4 regions of the Enterobacter sp. R4-368 genome follow, and region 1 is predicted to be linked to each of the others. Evidence: predicted binding sites of a transcription regulator. Region 1 holds the regulator's gene; each other region holds the start of a gene.
The links. Region 1 encodes Fur, which represses iron uptake genes when iron is present. Its sites were predicted from a motif close to ATAATAATGAGAACNACTATCAA; they were not measured.
Positions count from the first base shown of each region.

Region 1 (5,629 bases):
CTTACGCCTGGGATGCGAAACCCGCAGATATGGCAACGCCAGATGCCTATTACGATCCGAACTACCGCCTGAAAGAGTCTTCTTACAGCCTCGATGCGATTTACACCCTGCAGGAAGGGCGTGCGAAAGGCACGATGTTCAAATTGCACTTCACCCAGTACGACAACCATTCCGACATCCCGAGCTACAGCGGCGGTTATGGCAACATCTTCCAGGATGAGCGCGATGTGAAGTTTATGGTTATCGCACCGTTTACCATTTTCTGATGAGCGCATGCCGGGTTCGGCCCGGCAAACTACAAGGAATACGTAATGAAAACAGTTCGTTTAAGTATGCTCGCCAGTGCCGTACTGGCGATGCTGGGCAGCACTGCGGCGCTGGCGAATCAGAGTACCGTGGATGCTATCAGCCAGTTTCATCTTAACTATGCGGTGAAAGATAATTTCGCCGCGCAACACGGCGTTGACTGCGCGAAACTCGGCGCCGATTGGGCTTCCTGCAACAAAGCGGTGATCACACTGACCAATAATGGCGACGCGGTAACCGACAAAGCGTGGGCCATCTATTTTCACAGCATTCGCCCGGTGCTGGAGGTAGCAAACGAGCAGTTCAAAGTAACCCACATTATGGGCGACCTGCATAAGCTGGAACCTACCGACAAATTCACCGGTTTCCCGGCCAGGCAGGCGATAGAGATCCCGATTATCAATGAATACTGGCAGCTGTTTATCACCGATGTGTTGCCGCGCTGGTACGTCACCGCCGACGGCGCGACGGCGAAAGTCATTGCCAATACGGACACGGAAGATTTATCCCGCTTCGTTACACCGCTTGATAATCAGTGGAAACGCACGCCGGACGACAAAAATATCCTGATGACTGCCGAGGCGCGCTTTGAGAAAAATAGTGATGTGAAAACGCTAAACCTCGCATCGCTACGTGGTCAGATTGTGCCAACACCGCAGCACGTTAACATCCACGGGCAGGATGTCGACCTGAGTAAGGGCGTGAAACTGGATCTCTCAGCTCTGAGTGCCGATGCACAGGATGCAGTGAAATCGCGTTTTGCATTGCTGGGGGTGAAAGAGGGCAGTTATCCGCTGCGGACTGAAATTGCCAGCAACGTCTTTAGCGGCGATGAGGCGGTTTCTGGCGCGTACCGTCTGCACATTGGCACGAAGGAAACCGTGGTGACCGGCTACGATCAGGCGGGCGTGTTCTACGGTTTGCAATCGCTGCTGTCGCTCGTTCCTGTTACGGGCGAGATGAAGATTGCCGCGCTTGAAGCGAAAGATGCGCCGCGTTTTGACTACCGCGGCATTCAGTTGGATGTCGGTCGCAACTTCCACAGTAAAGCGGCGGTGCTGCGTCTGTTGGATCAGATGTCGGCGTACAAACTCAACAAATTCCATTTCCATCTTACGGATGATGAAGGCTGGCGTATTGAGATCCCCGGCTTGCCGGAACTGACCGATATCGGCAGCAAACGTTGTCATGATTTGAGTGAGAAAACGTGCCTGTTGCCACAGCTGGGCTCCGGGCCGGATAGTAACAACAACGGCAGCGGCCACTTTAGCCGTGCGGATTACATCGAGATCCTCAAATACGCCAAAGCGCGACAGATTGAGGTGATCCCGGAAATCGATATGCCAGCTCATGCGCGTGCAGCGGTGATCGCGATGGAAGCGCGTTACGATCGCCTGATGAAAGCGGGCAAAGAGAAAGAGGCGAATCAATATCGTCTGCTGGATCCGACAGACACCTCGAACACCACCGGTGTGCAGTTCTATAACCGTACCGGCTATCTCAATCCGTGCCTTGATTCGTCGCGTAACTTTGTGGACAAAGTGATTGGCGAAATCCAGCAAATGCATAAAGAAGCCGGGCTGCCGCTGAATACCTGGCATTTTGGCGGTGACGAAGCGAAAAATATCTATCTGGGTACAGGCTATACGGATCAGAAAAAACCGGAAGCGGGCAAAGGCATTATCGATCAGAGCAATCAGGATAAGCCATGGGCGAAATCGCAAGCCTGCCAGGCGATGATCAAAGAGGGCAAAGTTGCCGATGTTGAACATCTCTCCAGCTATTTCGGCGTGGAAGTCAGCAAGCTGGTGAAAGCACACGGCATTGATACTATGCAGGCGTGGCAGGACGGTTTGAAAGATGCCAAAGACGCGTCGGTGTTCGCCACCGATCATGTCAATGTTAACTTCTGGGATACGCTCTACTGGGGCGGTTTTGACTCGGTGAATGACTGGGCGAATAAAGGTTTCCGTGTTGTCGTCTCCAATCCTGATTACGTGTATCTCGACTTCCCGAATGAGGTCAACCCGGCGGAAAGCGGCTATTACTGGGGCACGCGTTTTAGCGATGAACGTAAGATTTTCAGCTTCGCCCCGGACAACATGCCGCAGAACGCGGAAACCACGCTCGATCGCGATGGCAACCCGTTTAGCGCGAAGTCCGATAAACCGTGGCCGGGCGCGTATGGCCTTTCCGCGCAGCTGTGGAGCGAAGTGGTGCGCACCGATAAGCAGATGGAGTACATGATCTATCCACGTATGGTTTCGGTGGCTGAACGCGCATGGCATCGTGCGGGCTGGGAGCAGGATTACAAAGCCGGACGTGAATACAAAGGCGGCGTGACACATATGGTGGATGTGAAAGCGCTGGAACGTGACTGGCAACGCTTTGCGAACCTGTTAGGTCATCGCGAACTGGCGAAACTGGATAAGGCTGGGGTTCATTACCGCCTGCCAGTACCGGGCGCGCGCGTGGTCGGTGGAAAACTTGAAGCCAATACCAGCTTCCCTGGCATGGTGGTTGAGTTCTCAACCGACGGCGGCAAAAACTGGCAGCGCTACGACGATAAAGCGCGTCCGCAGGTGAGCGGGGAAGTGCAGGTGCGCACCGCCAGCCCGGACGGTAAACGCTTTAGCCGTGTCGATAGCGTAAAAGCGTAATGTGATGCAGCGATTAAACCCAGCGGCGCGAGCTTGCCGGGTTTTTTCTTTTATTGCCAATGTTGCAGGCAAAAAAAAGCCAACCGTCAGGCTGGCTTTTTAGGTTTCAAAAGCAGTTATTTCGCGTCGTGCGCGTGTTCATCTTCGCGGCAGTCACCTTCGGCGCAGTGGCCGTAAAGGTAAAGACTGTGGTTAGTCAGGCGAATGCCGTGTTTCGCGGCAATTTCACGCTGACGCGCTTCAATGGAGTCATCACTAAATTCAATCACCTTGCCGCAATCGAGGCAGATCAGGTGATCGTGGTGATGTTGCTGAGTCAGTTCAAAAACGGACTTGCCGCCTTCGAAGTTATGACGGGTCACAATCCCGGCGTCGTCGAACTGGTTCAGTACACGGTAAACCGTTGCCAGCCCGATCTCTTCGCCCATGTCGATCAGTCGTTTGTATAAATCTTCCGCACTGACATGATGGTTATCCGGTTCCTGAAGCACTTCAAGGATTTTTAACCGAGGAAGCGTGACTTTCAGGCCGGCCTTCTTTAATGCGGTATTGTTGTCAGTCATGCGGAATCTGTCCTGTTGCTATACGATTCACTTCCTTAGCGGAAGTTATAAGGAATGCACCTGGGGTAATGCGTCTCATTATAGAACTGCCATGGCTGGATGAAAACTGCAAGCCCTCAAGTAAAGTAAGCTTATAAAACGTGGTGTCGCCAGCAAAGTCCTTTGCGACGGCACCCAGTTTAGCAGGGCTCATTGTACAGCGATGGAGAAAAAAGTTAAAAATTTGTAGCAATTATTTCCATTGCTTTTATCTATTAATACGGCGTAACCCACAGATTACGCCGTAGAAAATCAGGCGTTAATGATATCGTCCAGGTGCAGCTCTTCACGAACCTGTTTTACCCATTTCTGTACGCGTTCTGCGGTCATCTCGGGTTGACGGTCTTCGTCAATCGCCAGGCCAACGAAGTGGTCGTCATCCGCGAGACCTTTAGAGGCTTCAAAATGGTAGCCCGCGGTCGGCCAGTGGCCAACGATGGTCGCGCCGCGCGGTTCGATGATATCGCGAATGGTGCCCAGCGCATCGCAGAAGTATTCCGCGTAATCTTCCTGGTCGCCACAGCCGAACAGCGCAACTAATTTACCGTTAAAGTCGATCTCTTCCAGCGTCGGGAAAAAGTCATCCCAGTCGCACTGCGCTTCACCATAGTACCAGGTAGGAATGCCGAGCAACAGAATGTCATACCCTTCGATATCTTCTTTGCTGCTCTTGGCAATGTCATGTACGTCGGCAACGTCTTTACCAAGCTGACTCTGAATCATTTTCGCGATGTTTTCGGTGTTACCGGTGTCGCTGCCGAAGAAAATGCCTGTAATTGCCATGAGTAAAATAACCTCTTGAAACTTAATGAGTATGGTGGTGGCGCTACGCCCACAGATAAGGGCAATCATAGCAGAACAGGGAAGCACGCGGAAACTGCTATCGCGTCGGACTGCACTGTATGACACATGAAAGTGTTATTTCGATGATGTTTCGGAGGATTCGCTAGCCGCGCAATGCTTTCAGCTGCGCCAGCAGCATCTCTTCGATAAGCTCGCTGCGGCTCATATCTCGCGCTTCTGCCAGCTCGTTTAACGCATCGACGGCTTCCACGTTGAGTTTTAATTCGACACGCTTAAGCCCACGAACTTTATCGCGTTTTAGCTGATTGCGTTTATTGATGCGCAACTGTTCATCGCGCGAGAGCGGGTTTGTCTTCGGCCGTCCCGGGCGACGCTCATTCGCGAACAGATCTAGTGTCGTACGGTCCGTTTGTTCTTTAGCCATGGTCTAAACATACTACGGGAAAAACAAGCAATCGGGCGGCGCGCCCGGGCTGAATAGCGCGCCATCATACATCAGCACAACGGACACGCCAACGACCGGGCGCGTTGAAACGACCAGTCGCCGCCTTTTTAATCAATTTGTCTTTTCAGCGAGATAGCGACGGATAGCGCGCAAAACCGCATCGGGTTTCTCGGCATGTACCCAATGACCTGCACCTGCAATCACATGTGCTCGCGCCTGCGGGAACTGCGCCAGCAGCGCGTCACGGTAGGCTTCAGTGACGTAAGGGGAGTTTCCCCCGCGAACAAACAGGGCCGGTTTATGCCATGCAGGAATCGTTTCCCAGCCGACAATATGCGGGTATTGATCCCATAACACCGGCACATTGAAACGCCATGCGCCGTCGACAAAGGATTTCAGCAGGAACTGAATGACACCTTCTTCATTTATATGTTCGCGCATCAGGGCAGCGGCTTGCTGGCGAGTGGATGCCCCGGCATCGCTCACCGCATTGATGGCGGCAAAAATTTCGTCATGGCGTCGCACCTGGTAATCCACTGGTGCAATATCAATCGCCACCAGTTGATCAATACGCTCCGGCGCAAGCGCTGTTAACGCCATCACCGCTTTACCACCCATGGAGTGGCCAATAAAGGTCGCTTTATCAAGCTGATGGGCATCCAGCGTATCCAGCAGATCCTGCGCCATGGCCGGGTAGTTCATTTCTGAAGCGCGTTCTGAAAGACCGTGGTTACGCATATCCACTTGCAACACATCATGATCCTGAACCAGCTCACGGGCGAGCACGCCAAGGTTATCGAGGCTACCAAAAA
Region 1 covers NC_021500.1:4,495,234-4,500,862, forward strand. Annotated here, with positions in the region: gene chiP (chitoporin ChiP) at 1-266, shown strand, start outside; gene H650_RS20975 (beta-N-acetylhexosaminidase) at 312-2,966, shown strand; gene fur (ferric iron uptake transcriptional regulator) at 3,083-3,529, opposite strand; gene fldA (flavodoxin FldA) at 3,821-4,351, opposite strand; gene ybfE (LexA regulated protein) at 4,515-4,796, opposite strand; gene ybfF (esterase) at 4,929-5,629, opposite strand, start outside.

Region 2 (5,629 bases), 1.9 Mb from region 1:
CAGCAGACGGGCCAGCGCGCGGGCGATTTCCGGGCGAGGCATAAATTTAAACTGCTGCACCAGCGGACTAAGCGGTGGTGCATAACGGCTGACGGCAATCAGCCGCTGCCAGGGCGGCGGTTTTTGCAGACAGCGCCCGCAGGCAATGTCGTCGCGAGCGGCGGGTAAACCGCACAAAGGGCAAACTTTTTCGCGCACTTCCATGGCGCGCGTGCAGCCGGAACAGACTCCCCACTGGCTCAGCATCAATGGCATTCGACATAGCCAGCATAAGCCTGGCACTGTTAGCATGTGCCACCTCCTTGTGTGAAAGAAGAGAACGATAGCTGATGAAGAACATCTGGTGGCAAACCAAAGGCGAAGGAAATTGTCATCTTGTGCTGCTGCACGGATGGGGGCTGAATGCGCAGGTCTGGGATTGCATTACACCGGAACTGAGTTCGCAATTTACGCTGCATTTAGTGGATCTGCCGGGCTATGGCAGAAGTGAAGGGTTTGGCGCGCTGGCGCTGCAACAGATGGCGGATATCGTGTTATCTCACGCGCCAAAAAAGGCGATATGGCTGGGCTGGAGCCTGGGCGGGCTGGTGGCGAGCCAGATTGCGTTGCAATCACCTGAACGCGTCAGTGCGTTGGTTACGGTTGCTTCATCGCCCTGTTTTAGCGCGCAGGGCGATTGGGCGGGTATCAAGCCTGAGGTGCTGGCCGGTTTTCAACACCAATTGAGTGAGGATTTTCAGCGTACCGTTGAGCGTTTCCTGGCATTGCAGACGCTCGGCACCGAAACTGCAAGGCAGGATGCGCGCGAGCTGAAAAACGCGGTGTTGTCGCTTCCGATGCCGCCAACGGAAGTGCTGAACGGCGGGCTGGAGATTTTAAAAACGGTAGATTTACGCGAAGCACTGAGTGGACTGACGCTGCCGTTTTTACGTATGTATGGCCGTCTTGACGGACTGGTGCCGCGTAAAATCGTTCCGTTACTGGATGATATGTGGCCGCAGAGCGAGTCGTTGATTTTCCCGAAAGCGGCACATGCGCCGTTTGTTTCCCATCCTGCCGCGTTCTGCGAGGCGTTGCTGGCGCTGAAAGCCAGGCTTGTTTAACGCAGCGCCCACCACTCGCGAGAGCAGGCGCTTTTCCCTTCCGGGCACTGCTTGCAGCTACCGGTTAAACAACCGGTAGCCTCTTCCTGAATACGCACGGCTTTACCCATGGCTTCCATGCGAGCGAGCATGGCGTCGATCATCGCGCGCGGCGTATGCAGCGCGGCGCTCAGTTGCTGAGCCTCCATCCGGCCTTGCAATGCCAACAAATCACGCACTTCAATTAACGACGCCATCGTTGTTGTTCCTTAGTGACAATCGCCCGCCGGGCTGTCGCAGCAGCTGGCGACGGTTTTACGCGTTGCCAGCAGGCTGACATCCACCCGGCTTCTGGCGCGACGAAGGGCGCTAATTACCACCACGTTAAACAGCAGAACCGCCAGAATACAGGTCAGGCTGTAGACCGGGTGCTCGCTGAAGGTCGCCGTCTGGTAAAAGAGCGTGGCGAGCGAGTAAGCGATATTCAGCCCCCACAGCACCGAGAAGCCCATCCAGCCACGGCTGGATTCGCGGGCGATAGCGCCCATCGCGGTGATACACGGTACGTAAAGCAGCACAAAAATCAGGTAGCTGTAAGCGGCTGCCGCACTGCCGAATTTTTCGCTCATTACGCCCATGGTACCGGTCGCCATTTCGCCATCGCCTTTGCTGGCTTCGATTGGGTTAGCCAGTACGCTCAGGCTAAACGTCTCTTTCACGCTTTTCGCCGTATCTTCCAGAGCGGCAATCAGCTCACCCGTCAGGCTGAATTCCGCCGGGTTAAAGGCTTCCTGCTCAATATTTTCCGCGGTGTAAAGTGAGTTCAGCGTACCGACGACCACCTCTTTCGCCATTGCTCCCGTGACAAGACCCACGGTGGCTTGCCAGTGGTCACCATGCACGCCAATCGGCTCCAGCAGCGGGGTAAAGACGCGGCTGACTGAGGCCAGTGCAGATTCATCAATTTTGTGTACGGTACGACCATCCAGCGAGAAGCTGTTCATCGCGCTGAGGAAAATGCTGACGATGATAATCACTTTACCCGCGCGGATGACAAAGCCTTTCAGACGCTGCCAGGTTTGCAGCAACAGGCTTTTCAGATGCGGCACGTGATACACCGGCAGTTCCATCACAAACGGCGATGCTTCGCCGCGCAGCAGCGTATGTTTCAGCACCAGTCCGGTAAGGATCGCCATCACGATACCAATCACATACAGCGAGAAGACGGTGAGCGCTCCTTGCTGGCCGAAAAAGGCGGCAGCGAAAACTGCGAAAATGGCCAGACGCGCACCACAGGACATAAACGGCGCCATCATGATGGTTATCAAGCGCTCACGCGGCGCGTCTAATGTACGTGCGCCCATCACTGACGGTACGTTACAGCCGAAACCGACAATCAGCGGTACGAAAGATTTGCCCGGCAGCCCCAGCGATTGCATCAGACGATCCATCACAAACGCGGCGCGCGCCATATAACCGGAGTCCTCAAGAAAAGACATAAACAGGTACATCATGCCGAGCTGCGGCACCAGCGGCAGCACGGTATTCACGCCGCCACCAAGCCCTTGTGCGAGGAATACGGTCAGCCATTCCGGGAAGTGCAGCGTATAACCCAGCCACTGAATACCGTGAATGAAGATCGCGACTGAACCTGCGTCGAAAATCGGCTGGAACGCGCCGCCGATGTTAATCGCGAACAGGAACATCAGATACATGACGAACAAAAAGATCGGCAACCCTAAAAAGCGGTTAATGATGATGCGATCAACCGCGGCGGTGAACTGGCTTGGCTCAGCGGTGAGCGTGTTGCTGACGGTATCGCAAATCGCCGCAATCGATTGATAACGCGCATCAGCAATATGCAACGCAGGGTCGTCCATTTCCGCTCCCAGGCGAGCGAGCGAGGCAGCCAGTTGCTGTTCGTTTACGCCAGAATTGGCGCGGCTGTAGATATCACCTTCCAGCATTTGCAGGCCCATCCAGCGACGTTGCTGCAACGGCACATCATCGGCCATTTGCTGCGCCAGCGCGTCTGCTTCGCGGGAAAGGGGTTGGGCGTAATGCACCAGTTCAACGTTGTCGTTGTGTTGGTGACGATCGACAGCCATTTTTAGCGCTTCAATCCCGCGACCACGCGTGGAAACCAGCGGGATTACCGGGCAGCCAAGGCGCGCGGCAAGACCATCGATATCAATACGGACTTTCTGTTTTTCCGCGATATCCAGCATGTTGAGGGCGATAATGCACGGCACGCCCAGCTCCAGCAATTGCAGCGTCAGGTAAAGGTTGCGCTCAAGATTGGAGGCATCGACCACGTTGATCACCAGATCGGCGTCACCGCTTAAAATGTAGTGGCAGGCGATTTGCTCATCGAGCGACGTTTGCGCGGAAATGGTAGTGAGCGAATAGGTGCCGGGAAGATCGACCAGCGTCACCTGGTGGTCGGTCGTGTTGAACTGTCCCTCTTTGCGCTCAACGGTTACGCCGGACCAGTTTCCCACCCGCTGACGTGCGCCGGTGAGCTGATTAAATAACGTTGTCTTGCCAGAATTAGGGTTACCAATTAAGCCAATGGTCAATTTTTTCATTTTTACTTAGCACTCTTTGTAACAACTGGCTGATTAACGAGATACCGCTTCCAGTTCAAGGAACGCGAGATCTTTTTTCCGTAACACTAAATTAACGCGGCGGGTTTCAATATGAATAGGGTCACCCAAAGGGGCGACGCGCACCACATTAAAAGAGGAGCCGGGCAACATCCCTAATGACAGAAGTTTCTGTCGCCAGGCCGGACTTATTTCTTGGGAGAAACCGGTAATTTTCCACGCACTGTCTGGAGAGAATTGCATAGAGCCTACTTATTTACGCTGCGAGCCAAGAGTTTCCACGCGCCGTCTGGCGCACTGTTCATCATCGAAGGAGTGGAGAAATAATCTACTGATCCAATGATAATGAGAATAGTTTTTATCATCAATCATAAAAATGCGTTTGCCGGGGGCAGAAATGAGAATTTGATTCTCTTTTGACGTAGCTCAAAAATTTGTTGGGTTGTGTATTACCAGCGCAAAACGAGAAAATATTACCGCCAGGCTAAAAAGGTAATTTTTATTTTACAAAGTTAATTCGCGTTTAATGTTTGTAATATGCGCCGCGCAAGGAAAATAACGCCGATGCCGATTGTGTAATTAAATACAGGCAGTGATTAGTTAATAATTTTGAATAGTAAATAACAGCTGAAATAACAAGTTAATTGCTTTTCGTTCATCATTTGACAGATTTAATCTGGACTTTTTCGAACGTGTTTGCAAAAAATACCCCTCCCGGTGAAGGGAGGGGTAAAGATTAACGTTTTTTACCCATTGCCGCAGCGAGTGCATCCATCATTGCACTGTTGCCGCCTGGCTGGTTGTCGCGACCGCGTGGCGCTTTCGCCGGACGAGCCGCGTTGCGGTTCGCGTTATCGCGATTGCTCGTGTTACCACTCCCTCGACGGGAATTGGTCTCGCCTGGCTGCTCGTCCAGACGCATGGTCAACGCGATTCGTTTGCGCTGTAAATCCACTTCCAGCACTTTGACCTTCACGATATCGCCCGCTTTCACCACGGTATGCGGATCTTCGACGAACTTATCCGCCAGCGATGAAATATGCACCAGACCATCCTGATGCACGCCGATATCAACGAAGGCGCCAAAGTTCGTCACGTTGGTGACCGCGCCTTCAAGCACCATGCCCGGTAGCAGGTCATTCATCGTTTCCACGCCTTCGGCAAAGGTCGCGGTTTTAAACTCCGGACGCGGATCGCGGCCTGGTTTTTCCAGCTCTTTGATAATGTCGGTAACAGTCGGCACACCAAACTGCTCATCGGTAAAATCGCTGGCTTTCAGCTTGCGCAACTCCGCGCTATTGCCCATCAGATCGCGCAGTGACTGCTCGGTTGCCGCCAGAATACGTTCAACCACCGGGTAGGTTTCCGGGTGAACGGTGGAGGCGTCCAGCGGGTTGTCGCCGTGGTTAATACGCAGGAAGCCCGCGCACTGCTCAAAGGCTTTCGGCCCCAGACGGCTCACTTTCAGCAACTGCTGGCGGTTCTGGAACTGACCATTTTCATCGCGCCAGGCGACAATATTCTGCGCCATCATGCGGGTTAAACCGGCGACGCGCGTCAGCAGCGGCACAGAGGCGGTATTCAGGTCGACGCCAACAGCGTTCACGCAATCCTCCACAACTGCATCCAGTTTGCGCGCCAGTTGCGTCTGGCTGACATCGTGCTGGTACTGGCCGACACCGATAGATTTCGGATCGATTTTCACCAGCTCCGCCAGCGGATCTTGTAAGCGGCGGGCAATAGAGACCGCACCGCGCAGTGAAACATCCAGATCCGGGAATTCGAGCGCCGCCAGTTCGGAAGCGGAATAAACCGATGCGCCCGCTTCGCTGACAATCACTTTCTGCGCGGTCACGTTCGGAAACTGTTTCTGCACATCGAGGTAGAAGCGTTCTGTTTCGCGCGAGGCGGTGCCGTTACCAATCGCCACCAGTTCAACAT
Region 2 covers NC_021500.1:2,631,670-2,637,298, reverse strand. Annotated here, with positions in the region: gene gntX (DNA utilization protein GntX) at 1-291, opposite strand, end outside; gene bioH (pimeloyl-ACP methyl ester esterase BioH) at 330-1,103, shown strand; gene feoC ([Fe-S]-dependent transcriptional repressor FeoC) at 1,100-1,339, opposite strand; gene feoB (Fe(2+) transporter permease subunit FeoB) at 1,352-3,670, opposite strand; gene feoA (ferrous iron transporter A) at 3,704-3,931, opposite strand; gene H650_RS12465 (Tex family protein) at 4,425-5,629, opposite strand, start outside.
Region 2: the regulator Fur is predicted to act here: its motif matches at 4,028-4,050, upstream of feoA (ferrous iron transporter A).

Region 3 (5,629 bases), 1.3 Mb from region 1:
CGGCACGCTCTTCCGGCGAAAGCTCCAGCAAATCTTTGCCTTTAAACTCGACGCTGCCACCTACCACTTCGTAATCTTCACGTCCGGCCAGCGTCGCGGAAAGCGTACTTTTCCCGGAACCGTTCGGCCCCATAATCGCGTGGACTTCACCAGGACGCACGTCCAGGCTCAGGCCGCGCAGGATCTCTTTATCTTCAACGCTTACCTGCAAGTCTTTAATACTTAACATTTCTTATCCTTTAATTCTTAACCGACGCTGTGTTCAAGGCTGATAGCCAGCAGTTTTTGCGCTTCAACGGCAAACTCCAGCGGCAGTTCAGAGAAAACGTCTTTACAGAAGCCGTTGACGATCATGGAAATGGCATCGTCTTCACTGATCCCGCGTTGCAGACAGTAGAAGAGCTGGTCTTCACCAATACGCGATGTCGTGGCTTCATGCTCAAGCTGCGCGCTGTTATTACGGCACTCGACATACGGGAAGGTGTGCGCCCCGCAATCCGGGCCAATCAGCATCGAGTCGCACTGGGTGAAATTACGGGCATTGGTCGCTGTCGGCATGATTTTCACCAGCCCGCGATAGCTGTTCTGGCTGTGTCCGGCGGAGATCCCTTTGGAAATAATCGTCGATTTGGTGTTCTTGCCGATATGGATCATCTTGGTGCCGGTATCCGCCTGCTGATGCCCGCTGGTCAGCGCGACGGAGAAGAACTCACCGATCGAGTTATCGCCGCGCAGAATGCAGCTCGGGTATTTCCAGGTGATGGCCGAGCCCGTCTCAGATTGCGTCCACGACATCTTGCTGTTTTCGCCTTCGCACAGCGCACGCTTGGTCACAAAGTTGAGAATGCCGCCGGTGTTGTTATCCCCCGGGAACCAGTTCTGCACCGTGGAGTATTTCACTTCCGCGTCTTTGTGGATGATCACTTCCACCACTGCCGCGTGCAGTTGATAGCTGTCGCGCACTGGTGCGGAACATCCTTCGATATAGCTGACGTAGCTTCCTTCATCCGCCACCAGAATGGTGCGCTCGAACTGGCCGGTTTTTTCCGCGTTAATGCGGAAATAGGTCGACAGTTCCATCGGGCAACGCACGCCTTTCGGGATATAGATAAACGTTCCGTCAGAGGCGACGGCGGCGTTAAGCGCGGCGAAAAAGTTGTCATTGGAAGGCACCACCGTTCCGAGGTATTTTTTAACCAGTTCCGGGTGGTCATGGATCGCCTCGCCGAACGAGCAGAAGATGATCCCTTGCTCCGACAATTTTTCCCGGTACGTCGTTGCCACCGAGACGGAGTCAAAAATGGCGTCGACCGCCACGTCTTTACCTTCGCGTACCGGAACGCCAAGCTGGTTAAAGGCCTCTTCGACCTCTTCCGTCAGCCAGGCATTTGCACCGGTCTGTTGCACCGCACCGGGCTGCGAGGCGCACGTGTCGTCGCAATTGCCACAGGACGGTGCGGAGTAGTAACTGTAATCCTGATAATCCAGTTTTTCGTACTGCGCTTTCAGCCAGTGCGGTTCTTCCATCTCCAGCCACGCGCGGAAGGCGTTCAGGCGGAATTCGAGCATCCAATCTGGCTCGTTGCGTTTCGCTGAAATGGCCCGCACGACATCTTCATTGATGCCTTTTGCCAGCTCGTCGGTGCTCAACCGGGTAAAAAAGCCCTCTTTATAATTGAGGTTGCCGCCGGTCCAGATTTTAACATCGTCAGTTGCTTCAGTATTACGAGACATAGTACCGCCTATACCCCGAAACTTTCGCCACAGCCGCATTCGTGCTGGGCTTTCGGGTTATGAAATTTGAAGATCTGATTTAAACCTTCACGCACGTAATCCACTTCGGTGCCGTCGATAAACGGCATCGCTTGCAGCGGTACGTAAAGGCGTGCGCCGTCAGATTCGTAAAGCAAATCGTCTTCGTTCGGCTCCGTCACGGTATCGAGTACATAGCCAAAACCTGCGCAACCCGTCTGCTTGATACCCAGCCGTACGCCGAGCACGCCGGCCTGCTTACTGGCCAGCGCACGGATATGTTCTGCAGCAGCGGGTGTCATGGTTAGCCCCCGCCACGTAAAATCTTGCGGATTAAATGATTCCATCGTTTACCTCACATCAGCAGATCAAAGGTTCATAATGCTATGTTAGTGATAATGATTATCACTTCAACCTCTTTTCCGAAGGGTTATTCCCCACAAGCCCCTTTTTTCGGCACATGGTATAAGCATAGACTCTGCGCAAAGGCTTTACAGGTAAGTGAAAATTTGTTTAATAAATTGATAAATAATGACTTTAGCGGGCACAGCGGCGAGTAAGAGATGAAAACGAAAAGATGTATAGCCAATGCCTATTATTGAGATAGGGTTTCGGTATTTTTTACTGTAAAAAGTGACCCGCTTATCAAAACATTATCTTTGCGCATAACGGCGTCTTAGACGCATAACCCAAACTTCGGCGCTTTGCGTTATTAAATTAATCTCCAGTGATATCAATAGGCCGCACGTCGACGGCAAAATAGTCATAGTAAAAAGTTGAACTGGATGCTGGAATGAGTGTCCGAAAGCGAGGATTTTTTACCACATTTGAGCAAGTTATGGATAAAACAGCGTTGATTTTGTTACTGCTCGCGGTGGTGGTTCTGGTGGTGGGGTTATGGTCAATTTTCAGCGAAACGCTATGGATAGTAGCCAGCTTCCTGGAAACCTTGCTTTACCCAACTATCTCCACGCCGGAGTGAGGTTATGGTGTTCTGGCCGCTCTAGCGAAAATGGCACTGGGATAAGAAAAAACGTTCAAAAAATAAGAAATTACTCCCTCATTTCTCAGATGAAGTCAGTTATCTTCGTTTTTTTGAAAATGCGCTCACGTCGCTGAGCCATCAAACAAGGAGAGTATTGATGAATGCAAAACCAATGATGTCTTATTTAGATAGCGGAACGGGTTTTCCCGTGCTGTTGGGCCACAGCTATTTGTTTGATAAATCGATGTGGTCGCCGCAAATTGAAACGCTCAGCCAGCACTTTCGTGTGATAGCGCCAGATTTGTGGGGACATGGCGAATCCCCCGCGTTGCCAGGCTCCCCCTCCTCTCTGGCCGATATTGCTGCAGACCATTTGGCTTTAATGGATTCGCTCAATATCGACCAGTTTGCCGTGGTCGGCTTGTCGGTTGGTGGAATGTGGGGAGCAGAACTCGCTGCCGCCGCACCTGCGCGGGTTAAGGCGATGATGTTATTTGATACCTTTATCGGCGATGAAACCGATCTGGCGCGAGAGCGTTATTTCGCGATGCTCAACGCCATCGATGCGACTGGCACCCTTCCCCCGGAGTTACTCGACTATATCGTCGGTCAATTTTATTCGCAGTTTGCCGCGCCCGCAGATGTTCAGCAACTCACCGCTTATCTTTCCTCACTTTCTGCTGAGCAACTTCGCAGCAGTATTGTGCCGCTCGGTAAATTGATTTTCGGTCGACCAGATCGGATGACCATTCTGGATTCTGTGGCTTGTCCGGCGCATGTGGCAACTGGTGAACTGGATCTGCCGCGCCCGCCCGTGGAAGGGCGACAGATGGCTGAAGCATTAGGTTGTCAATTCACGCTGATTCCAAATGCGGCGCATATCAGTAACCGGGAAAATCCTGAATGTGTTTCACAATTGATCGTCGATTTCATGAAACAACATTGTTGATCCCTCATTACATTGCGAAAGCCAGGTAATTAGCCCACCCGGCGATAGTCTATTGCTAACCCTTTAATTAACCGGACGGGAAATACGTTTCCCGTTCGTTCTTCTTGTTATTCGAGACCAGGTTATTACTGTCATAAAACTGTCATTATATTTTTATGTTTGGCCATCTATTTTTAAACGCATCCTGAATACACCTTCAATACCTCGGTTAAACAGCAAGGCCCAAAAAACGAATAAAGATCCAGGCTTATAAACACGCGTGCATTACCAGCAGACATCTTACTAATGGTTAATATTGTTAATTCATTCGTGCTTTATTGTCATAAGCCAAACATCGGGCAGGAGCGCGTTAAGCATATTGGCGGCCAGTTACCTTTCTCACAACAAAACAACAACCTAACACAAACTCATTGTAAGTCTAACCACCACAAAACCGCCAAAATATAAATATTAAGAATAATCTTCTTTGTTAATTTATAGATTTAAGCGATCATTTTCATGATAGTAATAGATATAGACTATCAAAATAAGATAATCGATCATTTAAAACAATTTTCAATCATTATCAGGGCCTGTGTAGAATTGAAAATTGTTTATTAAGAATGTCCTGTTCTTTTGAGTAAGGGCGAAATCAGGAAAATGAAAATTAACACACTGGAAATTAATGGCAGAAAATTCCTGATGACGGCAGAGTTTCATCCCATCATTACTCTCTCAGGAAAAAACATTCTCCGCTATCAAGCGGTGGCGCAATTTTATAACGCTGAGGATTTTCTCATTCCCGCAGAGCAAATAGCCGCTCTGCTGGAAGAAACGGCGGTCAGCAGAAAAGTAACCGATTTTATTTTTGAAGTTATTTGTCATGTACTAAAAATGAAAGAAACAATGACGGTTTCATTCATTTTATCGTCGCAGCTGGCTAATGATATGGATCATCTTACCCAGCTCCTTGAACGCTGCCAGCACAGTAATATTGCCCCGCAACGTATCGAAATTGAGGTCAGTGACAAAATGACTTATCCTCAATTTATCAGTAAGTTACCTTCATTAAAGAAAGCCAAAGAGTATGGCTTTATGGTTTCACTCGGTAAATTTGGCTGTGGAAATGAACATGCAGAGCGCCTGCAATTGTTTGCGTTCAATACTATTAAAATCGATCGCTCCCTTGTCGATGGCATTGCCCGCCACCCGGCAAAACTTTCAACACTGCACCGTTTCATTGACAGCGTAATACCTGCCGGGACGAACGTGATTTGTGAAGGCGTGGATAGCACAGCCGACCTCGCTCTGCTTAACAGGTATAACGCCGGCGGTATTCAGGGGTACACCTTTTCCCGCCCGCTAACCTTTAAGCAACTCCAGTTACTGGAGGGATTTTAAACTCACATAAAAGCCGCTGGCGGGTGATTGGGTAAAGGCGCTATCCCAGGCAGGCTGCCCGTGTACTATTCCTCTGCGTTTTCGCGGGTGCAGACGATCGCTTTATCGTTGGTGTGCTTGCTGTCCGCATAGAAGAAGGCTTTTTTACCCGTTTCGATCTGCGTGATGATATGGATCGCCGCCCAGTTGGTAGCCTTATTTTGATCCTGGCTGTCGGTATAAATCAGCGAGCGGCCGGAATATTGATCGGAGATATCATACGGATTCTCCTGTGGATTCGTGTAATGTCGACCATTGACAGTGAGCCCATCCGGTTCGACGCTGGCGCGGTATTCATCACACTGCAGCGTGATACCCGCAGCCGATGAATACGCCGATAATAAGGCTAAACAGCCGCCCGCAATAAACTTGACCATAACCATCCCGTATACATGTTGTTGGCAACAGAATAATACAACGCCCCTGAGAAGGGGCGCGTTAACAAAGGTTAGTTATAAAGCGAAGGTTCGCCGACCGGGCGGGTTTTAAAACGCCGGTGGATCCAGAGATACTGCTCCGGTGCG
Region 3 covers NC_021500.1:753,655-759,283, forward strand. Annotated here, with positions in the region: gene sufC (Fe-S cluster assembly ATPase SufC) at 1-229, opposite strand, end outside; gene sufB (Fe-S cluster assembly protein SufB) at 247-1,734, opposite strand; gene sufA (Fe-S cluster assembly scaffold SufA) at 1,743-2,099, opposite strand; gene H650_RS03415 (Ecr family regulatory small membrane protein) at 2,591-2,734, shown strand; gene H650_RS03420 (alpha/beta fold hydrolase) at 2,895-3,686, shown strand; gene H650_RS03425 (EAL domain-containing protein) at 4,326-5,066, shown strand; gene H650_RS03430 (hypothetical protein) at 5,132-5,482, opposite strand; gene lpxP (kdo(2)-lipid IV(A) palmitoleoyltransferase) at 5,554-5,629, opposite strand, start outside.
Region 3: the regulator Fur is predicted to act here: its motif matches at 2,139-2,161, upstream of sufA (Fe-S cluster assembly scaffold SufA).

Region 4 (5,629 bases), 140 kb from region 1:
ATGCCGGTGTTGACTCACCGCGTCGCCATGCGCTGTAAATGGCGGCAATCTGGCGGGTAATTGCCGGAAAACTGAAGCCATCAACCAGTAAATGGTGATAACGCTGATACCAGTACCAGTGCTGCTCGCCCACGCGTAACAGTTGGTGGCAAACCAGCGGATTACCACTCTCCACGCGCAGGTTTTGCGCCAGGTCGGCCTGCATTATCTGTAATGCAGCAACGTGCGGTTGGCGGCTGTCACGCAGATCGACGATCGCCGGCAGGGCAAAGACATGAGCCTCGTCGACCCACTGCCACACTTCGCCGTTCTCCTCTTCAAAGCGCATACGCAGCATATCGGCCTGCGACAAACCGCTGGCAATCGCCTGTGCCAGCAGCGCGGCGTCGATATCGCCCTTCAGTTCAACATAGTGCGCCACGCTCCAGGCGTTGGGCAGCGTGGAGAGTTTTTCCGCCATCCAGATCCCCGGCTGTGCGGCGACCAGCGGTAAACGTTGGGTCATTTTCCGCTCCTCATTGCGCATGGTGCGCCGGGGTTAATGTTTGCCAGTTTGCCGCCAGCCAGGCGTTGCAGTCGTCCTGCGGTTGCGGCTCGCACACCACGTTCCAGCCTGCGGGAAGCGCGCACTGCGCGGGCCACAGGCTGAACTGCCGCCGGGTATTTTGCAGAATATAAAATTGCCCTTGCGGGTTATCGAAGGGGTTGGTGAATTCCATAGCAAACTCCTGTCGTAGAAAGGTGCGTTTAACGGGCGCGGGTAAGCGGCTGCCAGAGGGTGATAAGCCCGGAGGTCAGCCCGCCGCGCCAGCAAAGCGCATCGTGTCCGCCGTCAACCTGACGCCAGAAAACCGACTGCTGTGTGCGTTGTAACAGGGGAAAAAGCGCCTCGTTGGCGCGAAAAATCAGCGGTTCGCGCACCCCGGCCTCCAGCACAATGCGCAGGCCTTGCGGGTTCAACTCACCATTTTTAAGGTGTTCGATAATGATGCCGTCACGCTCGCCGCCGCGATGCGGCCACCAGAACGATCCGGACTGGCTCAACACGCAGCCAAACCGCTGCGGCCAGTGCAGCGCGGCATAAAGTGACGACAGGCCGCCAAAACTCTGCCCGGCCACCACGGTGCGATCCGCGCTGTCGCTGAACGGCGCAATGGCACGGACCTGCGGTAATAACTCGTCCTGTACCGCCAGCCAGAAATCGGCATTGCACGGCAGCTCCAGGCTGCGGTGGGCGTTATCAATCACATCAATCAGCACATACACCGCCTCCGGCAATTGCCCGGTGTTGGTCAATGCAGCCAGCGCAGGCCATACCGGCATACTTTGCGCCCAAAACTGCCCGTCGAGCAGGATCGCCAGCGGGCGTTCAGCGCTATGGCTGTTGCCGGTAGTGTAAACCCAGACGCGGCGCGTGTTGTTCAGGCGCGTACTGCGCCACAGGTGTTGCGGTTCGTTGAATGGCGTATCCGTTTCGCGCCAGCCAGGCTGTAACGGTGCATCGGGCATTTCCAGCGCCGAAACGGGATGGCCACGCCCGCCGCGCCAGCTTTGCGGATTGAGCGGATCGGCAATTGCGCGCGGCAATAGTTTTCGCCAGCCTTCGCGCAGCGCGGTGCGATCCGGCGGCGTAAGCGTGAAAACGTCGGCGGCGAAATCGTCGCTGTTTTGCGAAGGAATCAAGCAGTAGCTGCCGCGCCAGCTGGCGGCAAGCGTGGTTTTCCAGTACCAGACATCGGTTCCGGCAATGCGCGTCAGCGATTGCGGCGTCGATTTTTGATGGTGATCGGTCACGCCGGTAATGTAGATCCACACCTGGCGCACGCGGGAGGTTGCTTCTGTCCCGGCGGGATCGCGCCACCAGAAAGTGACCTCATAATTTCCCTGCGCGTTTTTGACCCATTCGGGCCCCTGTTTCGACTCCCACCAGGCATCACTTCCCGTTGTTGGCGTCACGGCTTTCACCTCAAATATGCTGTGGAAATTTTTGCTTGCAGATCAAAAAATATCGATAATATTATTGATAATTATTTTCATTTGCAATAGCGTGTTGGCGCGCTGTGGGAAGCGCGTCTTTCACTTAAAACGGCCGCCGTGGGCGAATTTTCTCAGGAGTGAGCGCCTCGCTACGAGCTGGCTTCATCATGCCGCCTCCTCTCCCCTGGGAAAGGAATTGCCGGGGATGCGGCGACGAAATGCAGGTAAAAAATGAATAACAAAATCAAATCCCTGGCCGTTCTGGTCAATCTGGGGATCTACGGCGTTGCTGTGCCAGCGTTGGCGGCAGAAACCCGCACCGCTTCTGGCGAAGAGACGATTGTTGTCACAGCTGAGCAGCAAAATTTGCAGGCACCGGGCGTTTCCACCATCACGGCAGACGAAATTCGTAAGAACCCGCCTTCCCGTGATGTCTCCGAAATTATCCGTACCATGCCCGGCGTGAACTTAACCGGTAACGCCACCAGCGGTCAGCGCGGGAACAACCGCCAGATCGACATACGCGGCATGGGCCCGGAGAACACGCTGATTCTGGTGGATGGCAAACCGGTCACCAGCCGTAACTCCGTGCGTCTTGGCTGGCGCGGCGAGCGCGACAGCCGGGGCGACACCAACTGGGTGCCGCCGGAGATGATCGAGCGTATCGAAGTGATTCGCGGCCCGGCGGCGGCGCGCTACGGTAACGGCGCGGCGGGCGGTGTGGTGAATATCATCACCAAAAAAGAGAATACTGGCGAATGGCACGGCTCGTGGAATACCTATTTCAACGCGCCGGAACACAAAGATGAAGGGTCAACCAAACGCACCAACTTCAGCCTGAGCGGCCCGCTCGGTGGCGATGTTAGCTTCCGCCTGTACGGCAACCTCGCCAAAACCCAGGCCGACGCGCAGGACATCAACAAAGATCACCAGTCGGAACGCACCGGCACTTACGCCAACACCGTCGTTGCCGGCCGTGAAGGTTCAATCAACAAAGACATTACCGGCGTCGTGCGCTGGGATTTTGCCCCGATGCAGGCGCTGGAGTTGCAGGCCGGTTACAGCCGCCAGGGCAACCTCTACGCGGGCGATACGCAGAACACCAACAACGACAGCAGTACCAATAACTACGTCAATGAAAACTATGGCAAAGAGACCAACCGTCTCTATCGCCAGAACTACTCGGCGACGTGGACCGGCGGCTGGGATAATGGCGTCACCACCAGCAACTGGGTGCGTTATGAACACACCCGTAACTCACGCATCCCGGAAGGGCTGGCGGGCGGTACGGAAGGCCTGTTCAACGCGCAAAAATTCTCTGATATCGACTACAGCGATCTGTTGCTGCACAGCGAAGCGAGCGTACCGTTTGAACTGCTGTTCAAGCAGAACCTGACGCTCGGCGCCGAGTGGGATCACCAGAGCATGAAAGATTCCACCTCGAATACCCAGACCTTTATGGGTGGCAATATTCCGGGTTACAGCAGCACCGGCCGTAGTCCCTACTCCAATGCCGATATCTTCTCGGTGTTTGCCGAAGACAACATTGAGCTGACCGACAGCACCATGCTCACTCCGGCGCTGCGCTTTGATCACCACACGATTGTTGGCAACAACTGGAGCCCGTCGCTGAACTTGTCTCAGGGCCTCGGCGACGATTTCACCCTGAAAATGGGCATCGCCCGCGCGTACAAAGCACCAAGCCTGTACCAGACCAACCCGAACTACATTCTCTACAGCCGTGGTCAGGGTTGCTACGCGGTCACCGTGGATGCTAACGGCCGAGACATCGGCTGTTATCTGCAAGGTAACGACGATCTGAAAGCGGAGACCAGCATCAACAAAGAGATTGGTCTGGAGTTCAAACGTGACGGCTGGCTGGCGGGTGTCACCTGGTTCCGTAACGACTACCGCAACAAGATTGAGTCAGGCTACTCGCCGGTTGGGCAAACCTCTATCAAGAGCGGCAACTCAAACCTGAACACCTATATCTACCAGTGGGATAACGTGCCGAAAGCAGTGGTGGAAGGGTTAGAAGGTGCGTTGAATGTACCGGTAAGCGAGACGGTAAACTGGACCAACAATGTCACCTACATGCTGCAAAGCAAAAACAAAACCACCGGTGAGCGTCTGTCGATCATTCCTGCATACACCTGGAACTCCACGCTGAGCTGGCAGGTTACTCAGGATGTTTCGCTGCAATCCACCTTTACCTGGTACGGTAAACAGCAGCCGAAGAAATATGACTACAAAGGTAACCGCGTCACCGGTTCCGCCACCAACGAAGTGAGCCCGTACAGCATCGTTGGCCTGAGTGGCACCTGGGACGTGACCAAAAACGTCAGCCTGACGGGCGGTGTCAGCAACGTGTTCGATAAACGTCACTGGCGTGAAGGTAACGCCCAGACCACCGGCGGCGGCGCAAACTGGATGTACGGCGCGGGTGCCGCAACGTATAACGAGTCGGGCCGCACCTGGTATATGGGGGTAAACACCCGCTTCTAACCGCTATCCGCCCTCTCCCCCGCCGGAAGATCCCCCGCTTCCCCACGGGGAGAAGGGCACTTACGTTATCAAGCGATGGCAAAATGAAACGGCACGCCACCTGAAACGGTGCGCGTGCCGGATTTATCTTTTGCCCGGACAACGCCACCGGGCGGGGTTTATCAGAACGCTTCCCAGTCATGTTCCGGCGCTTTGCTGCCGCCTGCAAGCGCAGGTCGGCGCAAGGCTTTCCCCGCTTTTGGCGCAGCCGCTGACGGTTTGCCGGTAGCCCCCTGCTCTGCATCGCCTGGCAGTTTAAACACCGAGACAATTTCCGTTAACTGGAACGCTTGATGCTCCAGCGAAGCGGAAGTGGCGGAAGATTCTTCCACCAGCGCGGCGTTCTGCTGGGTCACGCTGTCCATTTGCGAAATCGCCGTGCCAACCTGACTAATCCCTTTGCTCTGCTCCACGGACGCCGAGGCGATCTCGCCCATGATATCCGTTACGCTGGTGACGGAACGCAGGATGTTGTCCATCGATTCGCTGGTCAACGTCACCTGGTCAAAACCGTTATTGACGTTCGTGACCGACTCATCGATCAGCACTTTGATCTCTTTCGCGGCTCCAGCGCTTCGCTGCGCCAGATTACGCACTTCGCTGGCGACCACCGCGAACCCGCGCCCTTGCTCACCGGCACGCGCCGCTTCAACAGCGGCGTTGAGCGCCAGGATATTGGTCTGGAACGCAATGCTGTCGATGACGTTAATGATGTCGGTGATTTTCTGCGAACTGTTGGTGATATTTTTCATGCTGGCGATGACCGCCTGCACGCGCTCTTCCCCTTTGTTCACGGCGGCTGACGCCACGTGTGCAAGGTTGCTGGCTTCGCTGGCGTTGTCGGCGTTCTGTTTGACCACCGCGCTCAGCTCTTCCATGCTGGCGGCGGTTTGCGTCAGCGCGGCGGCTTGTTCTTCTGTGCGCGAAGAGAGGTCGGTGTTACCGGACGCAATTTCGCTCGCCCCCTGGTAAATTTCACCCGCGCTGTTACGGATCTGCGTAACGGTGTTCACCCAGTTGTTCTGCATGGTTTCCAGATAGGGAATCAGTTGCCCCACTTCGTTGTTGCCCAGATCTTTTGTCGGCTTATCCAGCTTGCCCACCGACA
Region 4 covers NC_021500.1:4,359,480-4,365,108, reverse strand. Annotated here, with positions in the region: gene entF (enterobactin non-ribosomal peptide synthetase EntF) at 1-505, opposite strand, end outside; gene H650_RS20350 (MbtH family protein) at 516-719, opposite strand; gene fes (enterochelin esterase) at 748-1,956, opposite strand; gene H650_RS20340 (TonB-dependent siderophore receptor) at 2,209-4,482, shown strand; gene H650_RS20335 (methyl-accepting chemotaxis protein) at 4,644-5,629, opposite strand, start outside.
Region 4: the regulator Fur is predicted to act here: its motif matches at 2,015-2,037, upstream of fes (enterochelin esterase).